Regions from separate parts of the Erwinia pyrifoliae DSM 12163 genome, predicted to be linked through region 3. Evidence: predicted binding sites of a transcription regulator. Region 3 holds the regulator's gene; each other region holds the start of a gene.

What was found. The regulator PurR, encoded in region 3, represses purine synthesis genes. The targets are predictions, from matches to a motif close to CANGCAAACGTTTGCNTG.
Region 1: EPYR_RS00215 (nucleobase:cation symporter-2 family protein) is a predicted target of PurR. The motif match lies at 1,707-1,724, and genes of this name have one in related genera.
Region 2: tusA (sulfurtransferase TusA) is a predicted target of PurR. The motif match lies at 3,436-3,453, and genes of this name have one in related genera.
Region 4: EPYR_RS18285 (NCS2 family permease) is a predicted target of PurR. The motif match lies at 1,977-1,994, and genes of this name have one in related genera.

The regions. Positions count from the first base shown of each region.
Region 1 covers NC_017390.1:60,282-65,595, forward strand. The annotation lists gene EPYR_RS00210 (AsmA family protein) at 1-143, opposite strand, end outside; gene EPYR_RS00215 (nucleobase:cation symporter-2 family protein) at 266-1,654, opposite strand; gene recG (ATP-dependent DNA helicase RecG) at 1,897-3,978, opposite strand; gene trmH (tRNA (guanosine(18)-2'-O)-methyltransferase TrmH) at 3,978-4,673, opposite strand; gene spoT (bifunctional GTP diphosphokinase/guanosine-3',5'-bis pyrophosphate 3'-pyrophosphohydrolase) at 4,770-5,314, opposite strand, start outside.
Region 2 covers NC_017390.1:3,800,572-3,805,885, reverse strand. The annotation lists gene EPYR_RS17415 (sugar phosphate isomerase/epimerase family protein) at 38-922, shown strand; gene iolE (myo-inosose-2 dehydratase) at 967-1,863, shown strand; gene EPYR_RS17405 (DcrB family lipoprotein) at 1,921-2,475, opposite strand; gene EPYR_RS17400 (7-cyano-7-deazaguanine/7-aminomethyl-7-deazaguanine transporter) at 2,616-3,281, opposite strand; gene tusA (sulfurtransferase TusA) at 3,528-3,773, shown strand; gene EPYR_RS17390 (zinc/cadmium/mercury/lead-transporting ATPase) at 3,795-5,314, opposite strand, start outside.
Region 3 covers NC_017390.1:2,131,974-2,137,287, forward strand. The annotation lists gene EPYR_RS09510 (Grx4 family monothiol glutaredoxin) at 240-578, opposite strand; gene EPYR_RS09515 (C40 family peptidase) at 959-1,795, shown strand; gene purR (HTH-type transcriptional repressor PurR) at 2,196-3,221, shown strand; gene punR (DNA-binding transcriptional activator PunR) at 3,218-4,150, opposite strand; gene punC (purine nucleoside transporter PunC) at 4,262-5,314, shown strand, end outside.
Region 4 covers NC_017390.1:4,001,807-4,007,120, forward strand. The annotation lists partial or broken gene EPYR_RS18280 (4'-phosphopantetheinyl transferase family protein) at 1-544, shown strand, start outside; gene EPYR_RS18285 (NCS2 family permease) at 581-1,894, opposite strand; gene EPYR_RS18290 (IS1/IS1595 family N-terminal zinc-binding domain-containing protein) at 2,201-2,524, opposite strand; partial or broken gene EPYR_RS21280 (MFS transporter) at 3,157-3,499, opposite strand; gene phoU (phosphate signaling complex protein PhoU) at 3,606-4,334, opposite strand; gene pstB (phosphate ABC transporter ATP-binding protein PstB) at 4,352-5,122, opposite strand; gene pstA (phosphate ABC transporter permease PstA) at 5,166-5,314, opposite strand, start outside.

The DNA of each region.
Region 1 (5,314 bases), 2.0 Mb from region 3:
GACAGCTGATAGTCGCTGTTTTCCCCGATCTGGCGGCTAATCCATCCCGCCCCCCAATGGGTTTGCAGTAGCAGATAAAGGCCCAGAGCCACCACCAACAGGAGCAGTAACAGCGTGAGCAAAACGTTGCCGAGAAACTTCATCGTATCCATCCCTATGAATTCTGGTAATGGCTTGTTATGCCCGATTTATCGCTGTAGCTCAACCTGCAACGACGGGCGGACGAAAATTATTCGCCCGCCCGTCAGTTATGCCAGGAATAGGCTTATTTTTCGAGGGGAAACACCAGATTCAGAATAATGGCGGTGATACCGCCGGCGGCGATGCCGGAAGAGAGCAACGTTTTCAGCCAGTCCGGCGCAAACTGCAAAATCAGCGGCTGCTGGGAAACACCGAGGCCGACAGCCAGCGACAGTGCGATGATCATCATCGCCCGACGGTTCAGCGGCTCACGCGAGACGATGCGTACGCCTGAAGCGGCGATAGTACCGAACATCACAATGGTCGCCCCGCCGAGAACCGGCTCAGGAATATGCTGCACAAAACCACTCACCGCCGGGAACAGCCCCAGCGCAATCAGCATCAGCGCTACAACAAAACCCACGTAGCGGCTGGCAACGCCGGTGAGCTGGATCACGCCGTTATTCTGACCAAAACAGGAGTTGGGAAAAGTATTAAACAGTGCAGAGACACAGGAGTTCAGCCCATTAGCCAGTACGCCGCCTTTCAGCCGCTTCATATACAGCGGGCCGCTGACCGGCTGCTCGGAAACGTCAGAGGTGGCGGTGATATCGCCAATGGTTTCCAGCGAGGTCACCATAAATACCAGCATCAGCGGGATTAACAGGTTCCAGTCGATGCCCAGCCCGTAATAAAATGGCGTCGGGATGGTGATTAGCGCGCTGTTGGATGGTGCGGTATTTTCCGGCAGCATTCCCATCACCCAGGCCAACAGATAACCTGTTGCCATGGCAATCACCAGTGAGGCGACGCGCAGGTACGGGTTACGCTGGCGGTTGAGCACAATAATCACCGCCAGCACTGCCCCCGCCAGCAGCAGGTTTTTCGGTGCGCCGAAAGTGTGATCGCTCATTGCGGCAAAGCCACCGCCGATGGAGGTCAGTCCAACCTGAATCAGCGACAGACCGATGATCATCACCACAATACCGGAAACCAGTGGGGTGATAACGCGACGGGCGAGGTGCAGCACCCGGGACAGCGCCATCTCGGTACAAGAGGCCAGCATTAGCGTGCCAAACAGCGCGGCCATCATGGTCGGTACGTCGGCTCCGCCATTTTTCAGCGCCAGCCCGCCCATAATCAGCGGCGTGACAAAGTTAAAACTGGTGCCCTGAATCGACAGCAGCCCGGAACCCACCGGCCCCCAGGTTTTAATCTGCAGGATCGACGCCACGCCGGAGGCAAACAGGGACATGCTGATGACGTGCTGCGTATCCTGTGCGGGCAACCCGAGTGCCTGACAGATAAGAAGCGCGGGCGTGATCACGGCGACAAACATCGCCAGCAGATGCTGGCAGGCGGCAAACAGGGTTTGAGGCAGCGGCGGGCGGTCTCCAAGACGATAAATCAGCTCGCTTTTACCCGCAGTGACAGAGTGCGGTGCGGCGGCGACATCCCGGGTTTCAACGGTCATTCACAGGCTTCCCAACGGCAATAAAGAGGCGATTTTAGTCTTCTTTAGCGTAAAAGCAATCGTTTGCTACTTGCCGGCCTGCATAGGGTTGGTAGCCGGTACGCAAGACAAGTTCAGACGTTGGCACCAGGCTCGGCCAATGATAACCGGGAAAGAGATTTAACGAACAGGCAGGCGACATCCCGCCGCCGACTCAGCCAGCGGATGTCGTAATAAGAGGGATGAGTCAGTGACGATGCAAATTAAGCATTGGTATAACGCTCGGTTTCCGGCAGCCAGCGTTCAATCAGCGCCACGGCCTGTTCGGGATAGTGCTGGTGGATATGGCGCGCCACGCGCTGAACCTCCGGGATTAGCGCCTGGTCGCGCAGCAGGTCGGCCACCCGGAATTCGGCATTGCCGGTCTGACGCGTGCCCAGCAGTTCACCTGGACCACGGATTTCCAGGTCACACTGGGCGATCACAAAGCCGTCGTTGCTGTCGCGCAGCACCTGCAGGCGCTTCTGCGCCGTTTTACTCAATGGAGACTTGTACAGCAGCACACAATGGGAAGCCACCGCGCCACGACCCACGCGCCCGCGTAGCTGATGCAGCTGTGCCAGTCCAAGGCGTTCGGGATTCTCGATAATCATCAGGCTGGCATTCGGCACATCAACCCCGACCTCAATCACCGTGGTAGCGATCAGCAGGTGGATTTCACCCTGCTTAAAAGCCTGCATCACCGCCTGCTTTTCAGCTGGCTTCATGCGGCCGTGTACCAGCCCGATAGTCAGTTCCGGCAGCGCCAGTTGCAGCTCTTCCCAGGTGGCCTGGGCTGCCTGAGCCTCCAGCAGTTCGGACTCTTCGATCAGCGTGCACACCCAGTAAGCCTGGCGGCCTTCACTGCCGCAGGCGTCTTTTACGCGGGTAATGATATCCGCACGCCGCGTATCAGGGATGGCCACGGTGGTCACCGGGGTACGTCCCGGAGGCAGCTCGTCGATAGTGGATGTATCAAGGTCGGCGTAGGCGGTCATTGCCAGCGTGCGTGGGATCGGCGTGGCGGTCATAATCAGCTGATGAGAATGAAACCCCTGCTCCTCGCCTTTTTCCCATAGCGCCAGACGCTGGTGGACGCCAAAACGGTGCTGCTCATCAATAATCACCAGTGCCAGACCGTTAAACTGTACCTGCTGCTGGAAAATAGCGTGGGTACCGACAATCATCGATACCTGGCCGCTGGCAATCGCCTCCTGCTGCGCCAGGCGAGCCTTACCCTTCTGCTTCCCAGCCAGCCAGCCGACTTCCAGCCCCAGCGGCGCGAACCACTGGCGGAAATTATTGGCATGCTGCTCGGCCAGTAGTTCGGTCGGTGCCATCAGCGCGACCTGCTTGCCCCAGGCAATAACGTTTAACGCCGTCAGCGCCGCGACCAGCGTTTTACCGGAACCCACATCGCCCTGCACCAGGCGCATCATCGGATAATCATGGGCCAGATCGTTTTCAATTTCGCGTACCACCCTCTGCTGTGCGGCGGTAGGGCGGAAAGGCAGCGCGGTAAGCAGCCGATCGCTTAACTCATGGCGGGGCGACATCGGCAATGCGTGATAACGCTGGGCGCCGGCGCGTACCGCAAGCATGCTGAGGTTATGCGCCAGCAGTTCTTCCATAATCAGACGGCGCTGCGCCGGATGCGTTCCGCTGTTGAGATCGGCCAGAGCTATATCGGGCGGCGGGCGATGCAGGGTGCGCAGGGCATCGGGCAGGCTGATTAATCCCCCGCTTAACTGCGGCGGCAGCAGCTCGGCAATGGCACAGGTATCGAGCAGGGTTAATGCCTGATCGGTCAGATTGCGTAATGTTGCCTGGCGTACGCCTTCAGTGGTGGAATAGACCGGCGTCAACGTCTCCTGCAACCCGGTGACGCTATGTTCTCCCTGAACCTTGTATTCAGGATGAATGATCTCGGCACCACGCTGACCACGTTTTATCTCGCCGTAAGCAGTTACGCGTCGACCCACCGCAAGGCTGTTTTTCATCCCGGCATTGAAGTTAAAAAAACGCAGCGTCAGCGTGCCGGTGCCATCACCTATCTGGCAGGTCAGCATACGGCGGCGGCCAAATGAGATATCGCTGTGCAGCACTTCCCCTTCAACCGTGGCGTAAATGCCCGGCAGCAGGTTGTTGATCGCGTAAAGCTGGGTACGATCTTCGTAGCGCAGCGGCAGATGCAGCAGCAGATCCTGTACCGTTACCAAACCGAGTTTTGCCAGCTTTGTCGCCTGGCTCGCTCCCACGCCGGATAGCGTGTTGAGCGGCACTGCATCCAGCAGGCGGCCCTGCATTATTTACGTGCCTTAGATTGCATGGTTGCCCACCATTCAGGGTCGGCAACTACCTCACCGCGATCGTTAATTTCAGGGTAGGGCAACCCTTTATGTTTCGCAACGCGAGCCAGCACCGGATAGCCGCCTTCGAACAACAGACGCTGCTGTTCGCTGTATTCCAGCGTGCTTTCTTCACGCAGATACATGCCGGCATTTTGCCGCTGGCGCTGGGCTTCATAGAGGATCAGGGCTGAGGCAACGGAAACATTCAGTGACTGCACCATGCCGATCATCGGAATAATAATGTCGCCATCGGCCAGGTCGAGCGCTTCGCGGGTAATGCCGGTTTTTTCCTGCCCCATCAGAATACAGGTCGGGCGGGTGTAGTCGATTTCGCGGAAATCAACCGCTTTATCAGAGAGATGGGTGGCCAGAATCTGCATGTTCTGGCCTTTCAGGCAGGCTACGGCCTCGGCAATGGAGCGGTGGGTTTTCACCTGAACCCAGCTGTTACTACCGGCGGCGGCGGAGACCATGGTACGCATACGGCTGCCCGGCCAGACGGCGTGAACTTCATGCACACCGACGGCATCGGCGGTACGGATCACCGCAGAAACGTTATGAGGCTTGTGTACCTGCTCCATGCAGACCGTTAAATCGTGCTGACGGGCGGCAAGCATTGCGCGGATGCGGGCATAACGTTGTGCATTCATGCGAAAACAGGCTCCCTAAAATGAATAATGACGCTAGCGACTGAGTGACCGGCTGTCGCGGGGATGGCTAAGACAAGGGCGCCCCTGCCTCATTCCTTAATTGCGGTTACGGTGCACTTTAATCACATCCGGCATCACACGGATTTTACGCATGATATTAGCCAGATGAACGCGGTCGCGAGCGGTCAGACGGATAAAGGCGCAGTAAACCCGGCCATCTTTTTCTTCAGTGTTCAGGCTCTGAATATTAGAGCCAGCGGTGTTGATCGCCGCTGTCAGATTGGCCAGTGCACCCTGATGGTTAAACATATCGACCTTGATTTCGGCAACAAATTCCTGCTCCGTTACCTTATCCCACTCGACCGCCATGTATTTCTCTGGCTCTTTCTGGTAGCCACGAATATTACGGCAGGATTCATGGTGCACCACCAAGCCTTTGCCAGGACTGACGTGCGCCACAATCGGGTCGCCGGGGATCGGGCGACAGCATTTCGCGAAAGTGATCAAGACGCCGTCTGCGCCCTTGATGGGTAGCTTACTGCGTGAGCTACCGGCGGGAGCAGGGCCGGTTGCCGGAGCGCTTGGCTCATTTTGTTGCAGATTTTTTGCCACCACCACGCTCATGGCATTGCCAAGGCCAA
Region 2 (5,314 bases), 1.7 Mb from region 3:
GGCTAAACACCGTACTGCTTTTATGACGGAGATTCTGATGAAAATTGCCTTTGACGTTGATGTCATTAAAGATTTGGGCATCACCAAAATGGTTCACCAGGTGGCTGACTGGGGCTATAAATATATTGAGCAGTCGCCCCATCCGCAGATCAACCCGTTCTATAAACATCCGAAAGCCAGCCGTGAAATTATTACCGAGTACAAGAACGCGCTGCGCGCGACCGGGCTGGAAATCTCCTCTTATATCGTGGTGTACCGCTGGTCTGGTCCGGACGAAGCGCGCCGCCAGGCCGCGGCGCGTAACTGGAAACGGATGATTGAGATTGCGGTGGAAACTGGGGTGCAGGTGATCAATACCGAACTTTCCGGTAACCCGAATGAGCCAGAAATCTGTGAAGAGATGTTCTATCGCTCAATGGAGGAGCTGCTGCCGATTGTCGAGCGTGAAGGGATCCGCATTGAAATCCAGTCTCACCCGTGGGACTTCTGTGAAGAGAACAATGAGACCGCCGATCTGGTGAAATCGTTTCGCAGTGATAACGTCAAATATCTTTACAGCGTGCCGCATACCTTTTTCTACGACAAAGGCAAAGGGGATGTGAAGAGCATGCTGGAGTATGCCGGTGCAGATCTGTCGCATGTGCTGATCGCTGACACCATGAACCACACCAAACACTGCCGCTATATTGTTAATCCGCCGGGCGTTGACGCCGTGGTTCACCAGCATGTCGGGGTGGGCGAAGGGGAAGTCGACTTCCCGACGCTGTTCCAGACGCTGCGTGAGATGGATTTTGCCAACCGCACTTATCCGGTCGGTGGCGAATCGATTATCGCCTCTTCGCTGTTCGGTTATCCGGAAAAAATGAAATATCAGGCGGTGGAAACGCGCGAATTGATCGAACGCGAGCTGCTGTGCAAATAACTGCGCGGCAGCCTGTGCCGCACGCTCAATCCTGGGGAACACGTATGGACAAAAATAAGGTCAAACTGGCTATTGCGCCGATCGGCTGGACTAACGATGACATGCCGGAGCTAGGCAAAGAGAACAGCTTCCAGCAGATTATCAGTGAGATGGCGCTGGCGGGCTTTACCGGCAGTGAGGTGGGCAGCAAATATCCGCGTGACCCGGTGGTTCTGAAGCCGATGCTGGATATCCGTGGGCTTGAGATCGTCAATGCCTGGTTCAGTACCTTTTTTGCTAAAGGCGACAGGGAAAAAACGCTTGATGAGTTTATCAATCATCGGGATTTTCTGCATGCGATGGGGGCGAAAGTCATCGGCTGTTCTGAGCAGAGTTTCAGTATTCAGGGAACGTCAAAAGCGGTACTGGAAGAGAAGCCGCACTTTAGCGATGAACAGTGGCGGCTGACGGTGGAAGGCTACAACGAGCTGGCAAAACTGGCGGCCGAGAAGGGTATGACCGTTGGTCTGCATCATCATATGGGCACTGCGATCCAAACCCGTGATGAGGTGGATCGCTTTATGGCGCAGACCAATGATGACGTGTACCTGCTATTTGATACCGGCCATGCTTACTACTCGGAAGGCTCGCAGCAAGCCATGCTGGCCATGCTGGAACAACACCTGGCGCGTATTAATCATGTGCATCTGAAGGACGTGCGTGACGAGATAGTGGCAGAGGTGAAGGCGCAACGGCTGTCATTCCTGGATGGTGTAAAGAGAGGAACCTTCACCGTGCCGGGCGACGGCGTGATTAATTTCGACCCGGTATTCAAAATCCTCGACGATGCCGGCTACCGGGGCTGGATGGTGGTGGAAGCGGAACAGGACCCGGCGCTGGCGAACCCGTTTGCATATGCGCTAAAAGCACGCCAGTACATTCGTCAACACGCCGGTTTATAATCACCTGCAGAAAGCCGCCTTTACCCCTTTGTGAAGGCGGCTTTTATACGCTGGCAATTATTTCAGCGTGATGGAGTTAATAATGCTTTCTGCTTCAGTCTGTGCCTGCTGCTGATTATCAGCGGGCAGGGTAATTTGCAGGGTCAGCAGCTTGCCGTCGATTTTGCCCAATACCACGGAAGACCATGAGGACTGATTGTTGGCAGAGATCACGCTGTCCAGCTGCTGTAGCTCATGGTCCTTCACGCTGATAGTTTTATTGGTCACCACCTGAAGCTGCGGATCGCGGCTGCGCTGCTGCGCTTCCAGGCGCTCCGTCAGGGTATCCAGCCCTTCATTGCTGCTGTCGCCTTCGATAACAATGATCGCCTTCTGGCCAGACTCATCGGCATAAACGTGCATGTTGTTGGCCTGGGTTCCGAGCTTGCCGCTCTTATCACTCATCCCCGGCGGTAATGCAAAGCTCAGTTTGCCATCCATCAGCGTGACGTTCTGCGCTGACTGGCTGCTGCTGACGCCCTGATTATCAGCGGCTTTATCATTGTTGCCATCACAGGCTGCGAGGCCCGTGACCAGCACTGCAATTCCGGCATACTTCAGTAAGTTACGCATCAGAGTCCCTTTTAAAATTGGTCGCGTGTCGCTAAGCATGGATACAAGCGTATTCACTGCATAAAAGCAACCCGCTGGTAGTGACAATATCACTACCTGAAGCCATCTGTGTGGGTGTTTCAGGTAGGCAGAGTATCAGACTAGCCGAAATTCACCCGGGGGGGATTAGATTTCTCTGTTAATTGCTTCAGCATCGCATTCAGCAGCAGGCCGTAAGCCGGCAGGAAGAACAGCATACAGATGAGGACCTTAAAGCTGTAATCCACCAGCGCAATCTCAACCCAGTGCGTAGCCATAAACGGATCGCTGCTTTTATAGAAGGCGATAAAGAAGAAGGCCAGCGTATCGCTGATATTGCCGAGGAACATCGCCGCAGCGGGTGCTATCCACCATGCCGCTTTCTGGCGCAGGCGGTTAAAGACCTGGATATCCAGCACCTGGCCGAGCGCATAGGCCATAAAGCTGGCGCAGGCGATACGCGCCACAAACAGGTTCATCTGCCCGAGTGCCGCAAAGCCCTGCCATTCACCCTGATAAAACAGCGCTGAAATGACATATGAGACAAACAGCGCAGGCACCATCACCGCCAGAATAATGCGCCGCGCCAGCGGTGCGCCGAAAATACGCACCGTCAGGTCGGTCGCCAGAAAAATAAACGGGAAGCTGAAAGCACCCCAGGTGGTATGCAGACCGAAAATAGTGACTGGCAGCTGCACCAGGTAGTTACTGGAAAGGATGATCAGCAGATGAAACAAAGAGAGCCAGACCAGCGCGTGCAGGCGCTGACGAGAACTGAATGCGAGCATATTGAGCCTTTTTATCTGTTATGGGGTGAGGGAACCCAGTCCTGTCCTTCATCTTTCACGCTGAGCCATGCCTTACCGCAACGCGAAATCGAGTGGATATGTACGATTTTGCGGCATATTACCGATTTAGCCTGCCAATGCAACGGTTGATTTGAGCGCAAACGTTATCGTGGGGCTGAATGGTTGCACCTGCTTTGACCCAGGGTAAAATAGTGCAAAGTTTGCTTTTCCCTTATTGAGAGAACTATGAGCGACCCATTTGCCAATCCTGACCAAACCCTTGATACCCAGGGGCTGCGTTGCCCGGAACCGGTTATGATGGTGCGTAAAACCGTGCGCCATATGCAGGAGGGCGAAACCCTGCTGATTATCGCCGATGACCCGGCCACCACCCGTGACATTCCCGGTTTTTGCCGTTTTATGGAACATACGCTGGTGGCACAGGCCGTCGACGCGCTGCCCTATCAATATCTGCTGAAAAAAGGGCTATAGCCTGACGCTGCGCTTAGCCCGTTATCTCTTACCGAGCAAGCGCAGTGCGTTAGCAGTCACTAACGCCGTAGCGCCAGAATCGGCCAGTACGGCCAGCCACAACCCGGTAATACCCAGCAGCGTGGTGATCAGGAACAGGACTTTCAGGCCCAGCGCCAGTGCAATGTTCTGACGAATATTGGCGTGGGCGGCACGCGACAGGCGGATCATCGTTGCCAGTCCGGCAAGGCGGTTATGCGGCAGGGCCGCATCGGCGGTTTCCAGCGCAACATCGCTGCCGCTGCCCATCGCAATACCGATGGTGGCGGCTTTCATCGCTGGCGCATCGTTGATGCCGTCACCTACCATCGCTACCGCCTGCTGCTGCTGCAGCCTGGTGATGGCGTTGACCTTATCTTCCGGCAACAGGCTGGCGCGGTAGTCAATGCCCAGCTCGGCGGCAATGGCTGCCGCAGCGCGCGGGTTGTCTCCGGTCAGCATCACGGCCTGAATATTCAGCGCCTGCAGTTCTGCCAGCGCACCACGGGCATCGGCGCGCAGCGTGTCGCGCAGGACGACGATTGCCAGTAGCTGTCGTTCGTCGTGCAGTATCACCACGGTATTGCCGCCATTTTCCAGTGCTTCTATCTCTTTATGCCGCTGGGCCAATAAATTTTCGGGTAATCTGTGCGGTGAACTTACAGATAGTAAGCGATTACTTACAACTGCCTGTATGCCACTGCCTGCCAGCACACGCCGATCGCTGGCCGCAGGAACCGCCAGTTGACGAGCATCGGCCGCTGCGACGATTGCCCGTGCTAAAGGATGTGATGAACCTTGTTCAACAGCGGCTGCAATAGCCAAAAGCCGGTTTTCATCGCTGCCGTCCAGCGCGATGATGGCGGTAAGCTGGGGTTTCCCCTCAGTCAGGGTGCCGGTTTTGTCGAAAGCAATAGTACGCACGTTGCCGAGGTTTTCCAGCGCCGCACCGCCCTTGATCAGCGCGCCACGACGAGCTGCGGCGGCCAGTGCCGAGGTTACCGCCGCCGGAGTGGAGATAACCAGCGCACACGGACAGCCGATCAGCAGCAGCGTTAATCCCTTGTAGATCCACGGCTGCCATGCCGTCGCCATCAGCAGCGGAGGCAGCAGCGCCACGGCCAGCGCCAGCACCATGACGATCGGGGTATAAATGCGGCTAAACCGGGTGAGGAAACGCTCGATTGGCGCACGCCGCTCCCCGGCTTCCTCAATCAGATGCAGGATGCGGTCAATGGCGCTGCGGCCCGGTTCCGAAATAACCTCCAGCTGTACCGGGCGGTCAACGCTCATGCTGCCTGCGGCGATAGCTTCATCCTGCTGGCGATCGACCGGCACCGATTCCCCTGTCAGAGCGCTTTCATCAAAGCTGGCAAACGGGCTCAGCAACTTTGCATCGGCAGGCAGACGCCCGCCGGCGGCGACTTCAATCACGTCACCCGGACGCAGGTCGCTTACCGCAACGCTTTCACGCTGTCCGCAGCGAATTCGTAGCGCCTGGTCAGGTTTCAGGGCCATCAGCG
Region 3 (5,314 bases):
TCTGTTCAGGGGCTGGAAGCCAAATATGATGGCCTGAGGCAACAGCTCAACGCAATTCCCGGGCGGTGAGTTGAAATCGTTGACGCTGTAAGTGAGGAGGCCGTCAGAGGGAAGCCGTTTGCTCCAGATGAGTGATCAAGCCGGGGTATGGCGAAACGCCGAAGTGAAATGCCAGTCAGTTATTATCACTGACTGGCTTGAAAGTTTCATCACGCCCATTCAGACGCCAGCCAAGGCGATTACTCTGCGGCGTCAGTTGGGTATTTCTGGGCGGTTTCTTTGATCAACTGTTGCAGTTCACCACGCTGATACATCTCGATGATGATATCGCAACCGCCGACCAACTCACCGTCAACCCACAGCTGCGGGAACGTTGGCCAGTTTGCATATTTTGGCATTTCAGCACGAATGTCCGGGTTTTGCAGGATATCCACATACGCAAAACGCTCGCCACAGGCGGAGAGCGCCTGTACGGCCTGAGCAGAAAAACCGCAGCTCGGTAGCTTCGGCGAGCCTTTCATATACAACAGGATTGGGTTTTCTGCGATCTGGCGCTGAATTTTTTCAACAGTACTCATAAATGCCTTCCTCAATACGATACTTCGTGTATAGGCTGTAGCCAGCCAATATTGTAGCTATTCTGACCTGAGGTTGAAAATGACATTTTCAATACTTATCGGGTTTTCACCCGGTTAACGGTCAGAGGATGGTAACAAAATAACATTTTCTTCTGAGCTTTGCTGCATCCGTTGACAAATAGTTAAGGTAACGCACTGAGTTAACAGACTGATTATATATGTTAAACTATCGACCACGGCTGTATTATTGTAACAAAAAAGACCTTACCTTTTGCTCTCCATTTAGTTTAGAATTCTTACAACCTTCTGCCAGCGTGCAGAATTGACTATTTACCCTCGCATTGCTGCCTGCCGCAATGCACGAACTGTTAATGGAAATGATGCGTCTATTCATTACGCTTTTCATGCTCGCTTTCGCTCAGCTATTTTTTAATATGGCGCACGCATCGCCACAGGCTCCTGTTAATGCCGATCGGCACAAAGCTGACCGAAATATCGCGCGCGAAGATGAACGACGCAAAAAACGCCCGGTAAAAGCTTCCACAACCAAAAAAATCAAACAACCTCCGGTAAAAAAAACTAAACAACCCGCACGACCGGCGCAGCTAAGCACGGCGAAAAAACAAAAGTTAAAAAATAAAACCACTGTCGTTAAGCGCCCAACAAAAAAAAGCAACACGGTTAAAAGCCAGTCTGCCTACAAACCCGGCATCAAAAAGACAATAAAAAAACGTTACGGCAGGCAGCGTGCAGATCGTAAGACGGCTCTGTCGGCCCCTATAAAGCTCAGTAATGCGCATCGCATTCGTTATCAAAAAGCGCGTGAAAGCGCAGTGAATAAACTGATGGGCCAGCTGGGTAAACCCTATCTGTGGGGTGGCAGCTCGCCTAAAACCGGGTTTGACTGCAGTGGCCTGGTTTGGTACGCCTATAAAGATTTAGTAAAATTCAAAATTCCTCGCACCGCAAATGAGATGTATCACCTGCGCGATGCCGCTCCGATCAGGCGTGACAGGCTTGAGAAGGGCGATTTGGTGTTCTTCCGTCTCAACAGTAAAAGTCGCGCCGATCATGTAGGCGTCTATCTCGGCGGCGGTAAATTCATTCAGTCACCACGAACAGGTAAAGATATTCAGGTCAGCACACTGGGTGATGATTTCTGGCAAGAACATTACATAGGCGCTCGTCGCGTGGTGACACCGAAGACGGTTCGTTAACCGCTGGCAGACAATTTTCCCGCCGGGCCGCGAGACGAAACGCATTGCTGCCTCGTAATCAACGATTCCGTCTGGACTCATCGTTATCAATTTCGGTAAGTGATTTAACTTCGCCATTACCCACATTGGGTTAACAGTCTGCAATTATTCCTATCGTTAACAGTAAACATCTCGTTTTCTTTGCGCAGCCTTGTTAGAATTCATCCTCTGCGTTGCGCAACGGTGCCAAAATTTGGCTAAGCCAGCACTGCGCGTCCTGTTACGGACAAACCTTACCCCTTCCCGATTCTTTGAGACAGCCCCCAATCATTCTGTCCAGTCGGGAAAAGCCTGCATCCAGGCAAACGATTAACAAACCAGTTATCAGCAGGTTACTGATAACACCAGGAGTAGGATTTTCATGGCAACAATTAAGGACGTGGCAAAGCGCGCGGGTGTTTCTACCACCACCGTGTCGCACGTCATAAACAAAACACGCTTTGTCGCCGAAGAGACGCGTGAAGCGGTATGGGTGGCTATTAAAGCATTGCATTACTCACCAAGCGCCGTAGCTCGTAGCCTGAAGGTAAACCACACCAAAACCATTGGCCTGCTGGCAACCTCAAGCGAAGCACCCTATTTTGCAGAAATCATCGAAGCGGTGGAGCACCGCTGCTTTGCTCAAGGCTATACCCTGATTCTGGGCAATGCGCATAACAATATCCAAAAGCAGCAGGCTTATCTGTCGATGATGGCGCAAAAACGCGTGGATGGCCTGCTGGTCATGTGCTCTGAATACCCGGACGCGCTGATTGCGATGTTAGAAGATAACCGCAATATTCCGATGGTGGTAATGGATTGGGGCAAGTCACGCGGTGACTTTACCGACACGGTACTGGATAACGCATTTGATGGCGGCTATCTGGCGGGGCGTTATCTGATTGAACGCGGGCACCGTGACATTGCTGCCATCCCGGGTCAGTTGGAACGCAACACCGGGGGCGGGCGCCATGCGGGCTTTCTGAAAGCACTGGCCGAGGCCGGGATCACACTGCGTGATGAGTGGCTGGTACAGGGTGATTTTGAACCTGAATCCGGTTATCTTGCTATGCAACAGATCCTGGCGCAGAAACAGCGTCCGACCGCCGTATTTTGCGGAGGCGATATCATGGCGATGGGCGCAATCTGTGCAGCAGATGAAATGGGACTGCGCGTGCCGCAAGACATCTCGGTGATCGGTTATGATAACGTGCGCAACGCCCGATACTTCACTCCGGCGTTGACGACCGTACATCAACCGAAAGAGCGTCTCGGTGAGACCGCCTTTGATATGTTAATCGATCGCATTACCAGCAAACGTGAAGAGTCCCAGACCATTGAGGTTTATCCTTCTCTTATCGAACGACGTTCGGTGGCGGACGGACCTTACCGCGACTACCGCCGTTAATTGCGCATCGGCCCCGGATGCTGTTGCTCGCTCAGCCACTCGGCCTTCAGGGTTTCCGTGCTACCAAGATATTCCAGCAGCCAGCTCAGCGCCGGTGAGGCGCTTTGTTCCGACCAGCTCAGACAGCACGGACTGTCTGGAAAAGGTGAGCTAAGCGCCAGCTCACGCAGTTCGTTTCTCTGCAACAACGGTTGGGCGAAATGGCCCGGCACCATGCCAACGCATAACCCCGCGCCCAGACAATCAAAGGCGCTTTCCCAGTCAGGCACAACCAGCCGCCGCTGATTATCCAGCGTCCATGTTGTGCGTTTGGGTAGCGCGCGTGAGGTATCTTCCAGCACCAGCGAAGGCCACTCGCGTATCCACTCTTCAGTCAGCGGCCCGGGGCGGCTGACTAACGGGTGTAGCGCATTAACCACACAGCGCCAGTTCAGGCTTCCCATATCACGAAAAGCGAAACGCCCGCCAACCGGAACCGCCTGTGTAGCACCTATCGCCACATCCACCCGCCCGTCTGCCAGCGCGTCCCAAACGCCGTTAAACACTTCTGGCATGATATGCAGCTCCATGTCAGGAAAGTGGCGGTAAAAATCCACCACCAGCTGCCGCGTACGCGACGGGCGTACGATGCGATCGACAGCGATATTGAGCTGCCCGCGCCAGCCGTTTGCCACCTGCTGACAGCGGCGGCGCGTGGCTATCATTTTTTTGATGACAAACCTGCCTTCCTCGCTAAATACCCGTCCGGCGTCGGTTAACACCACATCACGATGCCGCCTTTCAAACAGACTTACGGCCAGCCATTCCTCAAGCTGGCGCACCGTATAGCTTACCGCAGAGGGCACACGATGTAGCTCAGCGGCAGCGGCGGTAAAACTTCCGGTCCGGGCCACGGCATCAATAACTTCCAGTGAATGTTCAGACCACATATTTGCCTTCAAAAAAATTCATGTCGATTGACTAATATTAGCGTTTCACAGACTGTCCTGCACGCGATTACACTGCTCAGGCTAAAAATGGACTGATAAGAGTTGATCAACATGTATTCTAAAGGTTTTATGATTTACCTTGCGCTGCTAAGCATGCTGGGTTTCCTTGCCACCGATATGTACCTGCCCGCATTTGGTGTGATGCAGCAAGATCTGCATACTCCAGCCGGGGCTATCAGCGCCAGCCTGAGTATTTTTCTGGCCGGTTTTGCCTGTGCGCAACTGGTATGGGGGCCTCTTTCAGACCGCATCGGGCGTAAGCCAGTACTGTTGATGGGTCTGAGTCTGTTTGCTATCGGCTGTGCCGCCATGCTTTGGGTTAATTCAGCGGCTTCGCTGCTGGCATGGCGATTTGTGCAGGCTGTCGGCGTCTGTGCTGCGGCCGTAAGCTGGCAGGCTCTGGTCGTTGACCGCTACAGCGCTGCCCGGGCCAACCGTGTGTTTGCCACCATCATGCCGCTGGTCGCGCTCTCCCCGGCGCTGGCCCCGCTGTTGGGTGCCTGGCTGTTAGCGCATTTTTCATGGCAGTCCATCTTCGTTACGCTGTTACTGATTACTCTGCTGCTGCTGGTGCCTACCTTGCGCCTGCCATCACCACCACGGGGGGATAAAAGCGCGCCTGAAATCGCCGCTCCCGGTTTTGTAACCCTGCTTAAATCCCCCCTGTACAGCGGTAATGTCGCAATCTATGCGGCCTGTTCTGCCAGCTTCTTCGCCTGGCTTACCGGTTCACCGTTTATTTTGGGTAGTTTAGGGCTTTCACCTGCCGATATTGGCCTGAGCTATGTGCCGCAAACGGTCGCTTTCCTTATTGGTGGCTTTAGCTGTCGCGCGCTTTTAAGTCGATTCGCCGCGCGCAAGATCCTCCCCTGGCTGCTGATGTTCTACAGTCTGAGCATTGTTACGCTCTGGCTGATTGCGCAACATCCCCAGCCTGCTCTGTGGGCTCTTATGCTGCCGTTCTGCGGCATGGCAATGGCGAATGGCGCAATCTACCCTATTGTTGTGTCCAGCGCCCTGCTGCCCTTCCCTCATGCCACCGGTAAAGCGGCCGCCTTGCAGAATATGTTGCAGCTTGGCCTGTGCTTTCTCGCCAGCATGGTC
Region 4 (5,314 bases), 1.9 Mb from region 3:
CGGCCGCCCGCATTTCTCCGACCCTGACTTACCCGATTTCAGTTTCGCCTATGCCGGTAACGTCGTGGGGGTGTTGTTAGGCGATGAAGGAGAACGCGCCGGACTGGATATGGAGATGGTGCGGGCGCACAGCCGTCAAACGTTGGAAAACCAGTTTGAGCACCTCTCGTCGGGCGAAAAAGCGTGGCTCAACGCGCAGAGTGATGCCATTGAAGCTTCGACCCAACTCTGGACCCTGCGCCAAAGCATTCTCAAATTGATCGGTGAAGGCATCAATAGTATGGACTCACTTCAGCTACATCCGGCTTCCGGCCGGCTTCGCTCCGTCAACAAGCTGGACATTCAGGCGCTTTGTGACGCTGAACCCTCGCTGGTCTGGTCTTGTGCGCTTTCGCCTGGCAACGACAGGTTAAACTTGTGGGAATACAAAGGGGACGGCGGCTGGGAATCACTGCGAGAGATTAACTTGTATGCGCAAAATATGGCACCGAGTACGCTGCGCCTGACCAGTCTGCCGGCGGAAAAACAGCTGCCTCATTCCTGAGTATGCGGGTGGCATAAAAGCCTCCCGCTCTGCGGATTAATGCGTGTCAATAAACACGATCTTCAATACGAAAAGTAGCGCCACCACCACCACACAGGGGCTGATTTCACGCCAGCGTGCGGTTCCCATCTTCATCACACAGTAGGAGATGAAGCCCAACGCGATCCCTTCAGTAATAGAGAAGCTAAATGGCATCATCACCGCCGTGACAAAGGCCGGCACCGCTTCGGTCAGATCGTCCCATTGCACGCACGCCAGGCTCGACGTCATCAAAACCCCAACGTAGATTAACGCGCCAGCCGCCGCGTAAGCTGGCACCATAGCGGCCAGCGGTGACAGGAACATCACCAGCAGGAACAGCAGACCGGTTACCACCGCCATCAGGCCGGTGCGTCCGCCAATGGAGACACCGGAAGAGCTTTCGATATAGGCCGTTACCGAAGACGTTCCGATAAATGAACCCGCCACAGAGCTGATACTGTCAACATACAGCGCCTGTTTCATGCGCGGGAAGGTGCCCTTTTCATTGCTCAGACCGGCTTTATCGGTCACGCCAATCAGCGTGCCTGAAGAGTCGAACAGGTTAACCAGCATAAAGGAGAAGATGATACCGGCCATTCCGACGTTCAGCGAATCCTTCAGGTTAACCTGACCTAGCACCGACGTTACGGCAGGAGGCGGGGAGAAAATGCCGGTGAACTTAACATCGCCTATCGCCAGTCCAATAGCCGTCGTGACCACAATGGATACCAGAACCGCAGCATGAATATTGCGTGATGCCAGAATGGCGATGATAAAGAAGCCTAGCGCTCCCAGCAGCACGCTGTGCGACGTCAGGTTACCGATGGTGACCAGCGTGGCTTCACTTGGCACAATGATGCCGGCGTTCTTTAATCCCATCAGCGCAATAAACAGACCTATGCCGGCAGTGATCCCCACACGCAGACTCAGCGGTATATTCGCTATCATCCAGTAGCGCACACGGAACAGAGTTAGCAGCAGCAGGCCAACAGCCCCCCAGAAGATGGCCCCCATGCCGACCTGCCAGGAGATGCCCATCGCCCCCACCACCACAAAAGCAAAGAAGGCGTTCAGCCCCATTGCCGGAGCCAGCGCGACCGGTAAGTTTGCCACCAGCCCCATCAGAATGCTGCCGAAAGCAGCTATCAGACAGGTTGTAACAAACACCGCCCTGGTATCCATGCCGGCCACGCCAAGGATCTGCGGGTTAACGAATACGATGTACACCATCGTCAGAAAAGTGGTAAATCCGGCAATCACCTCGGTACGCACGGTGGTGCCATGTTCCTGTAGTTTAAAAATCCGTTGTAACAGCCCGGGATTAGTCATGATGTGATTCCAAAGCGGAGAAAGTTGTCGGCGCTTATCCTAACGCATTACTGTCATTTTGGTATGGCGAACGTGCGATTTTTTCGCAACCGATTGCGTTATAATCCTTCCTTATGACAGTCATCAGGTGTGGTTGCCGTTTGCAGGTCGCAACAGATTGGCATGCGGGTTACCGCAGAGACAAGGTCAGAATGATACAGCCGATACGATGACCTGTCATACAGCGCGAATAGCACGAAAAGGATGGAGGCGGGCAGGCCGGAAAACCGGCCTGAGCTTAAATACTGGATGGTTGTCACGTTTTGATTAGGGTTTATTCAGCCGCAGATCTTTTAAGTGCCGTAAAACAGTTTCAAGACTGACTCCGAGTTTGCGCGCAATATCCCTTTGTTCTGAACCATCGTTCATCATTTCTATAATCGTCTTCTGCATATTGGGGCTGGAGCCTGCATAGTAGAAATGAAGCTGAAAGGTTTTCAGACAGCCCTGGCAGCGGTAGCGCTGGATCCCTGAGGCAGAACGCCCATTACGTCGGATCCTGGCGCTTTCACTACAACGTGGACAGGCAATATCTCCCATTTTCATACATATCACTCCTGGAGCTAAACGTTTACAATAATAAAACAGCATGAACACATCCGTTTTCACTCTCCACAAAGAGAATGGAAAGCCGGTCAATAAAGAGCTTCACAGTAAAAATATAATCTACGCAGCGATAATCCATTATAAAACCGAGACCAGTTTTCAACCTGCGGGCGTTAATCATTTATCAGCGTTTATACACAGCCCGGCACTCTCTCAATGTTAACCTGAACAAGGAGGCGTTGATGGGTTCAAGAGATTATCAGCACATATTTTAGTCAGTTTTAAACTTTTTAGCCCCTGAGGTAATAACAATATTTAGCAATACTAACCATATTTTCACTTCATGTAAAAATCAAAAAATTATGCAAAAGGTAGGGGAAACGGCTTGGTTAGAGAAAAATACAGATTAATAACTTTAAACTTTAAAAAAATATTCTAATACTATTTTTATGCGAAATAAAAAGTCGCATAAAAAAATAATGCGATTACCTATATCTTCGTCACTTAATTGTAAAAAAATATACGAAAATCACAGATCATATAAATATGCAGTAAAACAGGAAATAATTTACTTATATTTAACTTTAATATCATGACCCAGGATCGGGCAAACATCGTCGAGAGTCAGCAGAAAATGGCAGATCGTCATGGGGAGGAACATGATGGCTCAATGGGCATATGCCATTTTTCTGTGCCGCACGGTAAGCCAACAGATCCCAATAGCCTTGTGCTACCGCGCACAATCCGGTAAACAGTGAAAACATCAGAATAGTGAAGGTCAATACGCGAATAAGCCCGAAGCGATCGCTGAGATGGCCGAAAATGATGCCTCCCAGCACCTACCGATCGGCGTCCAGGTCACCAGAGAACCGGCCTGTGAAGCGGTTAGTGCCAGCGTTGCGCTGGTAGCATAAAGCCGAGGATCGGCAGGTCGAAACCATCCCATGCATAACCGCTTACGGCGGCGGGCATTGCTTTGCCCGGCGTCACGCTGCGCCTGCCGGCAGAAGGAGTTGACATAATTTAACCTTGTGGCTGGAGTTGATCTGCCTGTATAGGTTTGCAGGCATCCACCAGCCAAACGGAAAAGCCAGCGCACCGCAGTTTGCGATACGCCAGAGGCAGATTAAGCGGGATCGCTGCCGTCGCCAGCCAGCAGTTTATCCAACTGGTCGCCGCCGACATGACGGAAATCATGGCCTTTAATGAAGTAGAAAATAATCTCGCAGATATTTTGACAACGGTCGCCAATACGCTCGATGGCGCGGGCGCAAAACAGGGCCGTCAGCACACTTGGGATGGTACGTGGATCTTCCATCATATAGGTCATTAGCTGGCGAACGATGCCCTCATACTCCTGATCAACCTTCTTATCCTCGCGGTAAATCTCTATCGCCGCATTAAGATCCATACGTGCAAAGGCGTCGAGAACGTCATGCAGCATCTGGATAGTGTGGCGCCCCAGAGACTCCAGGCTCACCAGCAACGGCTGATGCTGCTGGGAAAACTTCTCCAGCGCGGTGCGGCTAATTTTCTCCGCCACATCGCCAATGCGCTCCAGCTCAGAGATGGTTTTGATGATCGCCATCACCAGGCGCAGATCGCTGGCCGCCGGTTGACGTTTGGCGATGATGCGCACGCAGGCTTCATCAATCTCCACCTCCATCATATTGACCTTCTGGTCACCCTCGATCACCTTGTTGGCCAGCTCCGCATCCTGGTTGTGCATGGCGGTAATCGCGTCCGTTAACTGCTGTTCCACCATGCCGCCCATGGTCATCACCTGGGTGCGGATGTGCTCCAGCTCGGCGTTGAACTGGCCGGAGATATGTTTGTTCAGATTCAGGCTATCCATTGTTTTCTCCAGTCATATCAACCATAGCGGCCGGTGATATAGTCTTCAGTCTGCTTCTTTTGTGGTGTGGTAAACAACGTGTCGGTATCGCTGTACTCAATCAGTTCGCCAAGGTACATAAACGCCGTACGGTCGGAGCAGCGGGCTGCCTGCTGCATATTATGAGTCACGATCACCACGGTGTAATCCTGTTTCAGTTCGGTAATCAACTCTTCAATGCGCCCGGTGGAAATCGGGTCAAGCGCCGAACAGGGTTCATCCAACAGCAGCACTTCCGGGCGGATCGCGATACCGCGCGCAATGCACAGACGCTGCTGCTGGCCGCCGGAAAGACTGTAACCGCTCTGATGCAGCTTGTCTTTGGTTTCCGTCCACAGCGCCGCTTTGGTCAGCGCCCACTGCACGCGTTCGTCCATATCGGCACGCGACAGCTTTTCAAACAGCCGCACGCCGAAAGCGATATTGTCGTATATCGACATCGGGAATGGCGTTGGCTTCTGGAAGACCATGCCCACGCGCGCGCGCAGCAGGGCGATATCCTGGCTGGCGGTCAAAATATTCTCGCCATCCAGTAAGATTTCCCCTTCCGCCCGCTGATCGGGGTACAACGAAAACATCTTGTTAAAGGTGCGCAGCAGGGTCGATTTACCACAGCCGGAAGGGCCGATAAACGCCGTCACCTGGTTTTTGGCAATATCAAGATTGATGTTTTTCAGCGCATGGAATTTTCCGTAATAGAAGTTCAGGTTGCGAACCTGAATCGTCTGAGCGGAACTGTTATCAACCATTTTTATCTCACTTAGCCCGCGCCGCCAGCGCCGCACGGCTCAATTAATGTTTGCTTTTGGCGAAGACAACGCGTGCCAGTATGTTCAATAACAGCACGCACAACGTAATAATCAGCACGCCCGCCCAGGCCAGACTCTGCCATTCGGCAAAGGGGCTCATGGCGAACTTGAAGATGGTCACCGGCAGGTTTG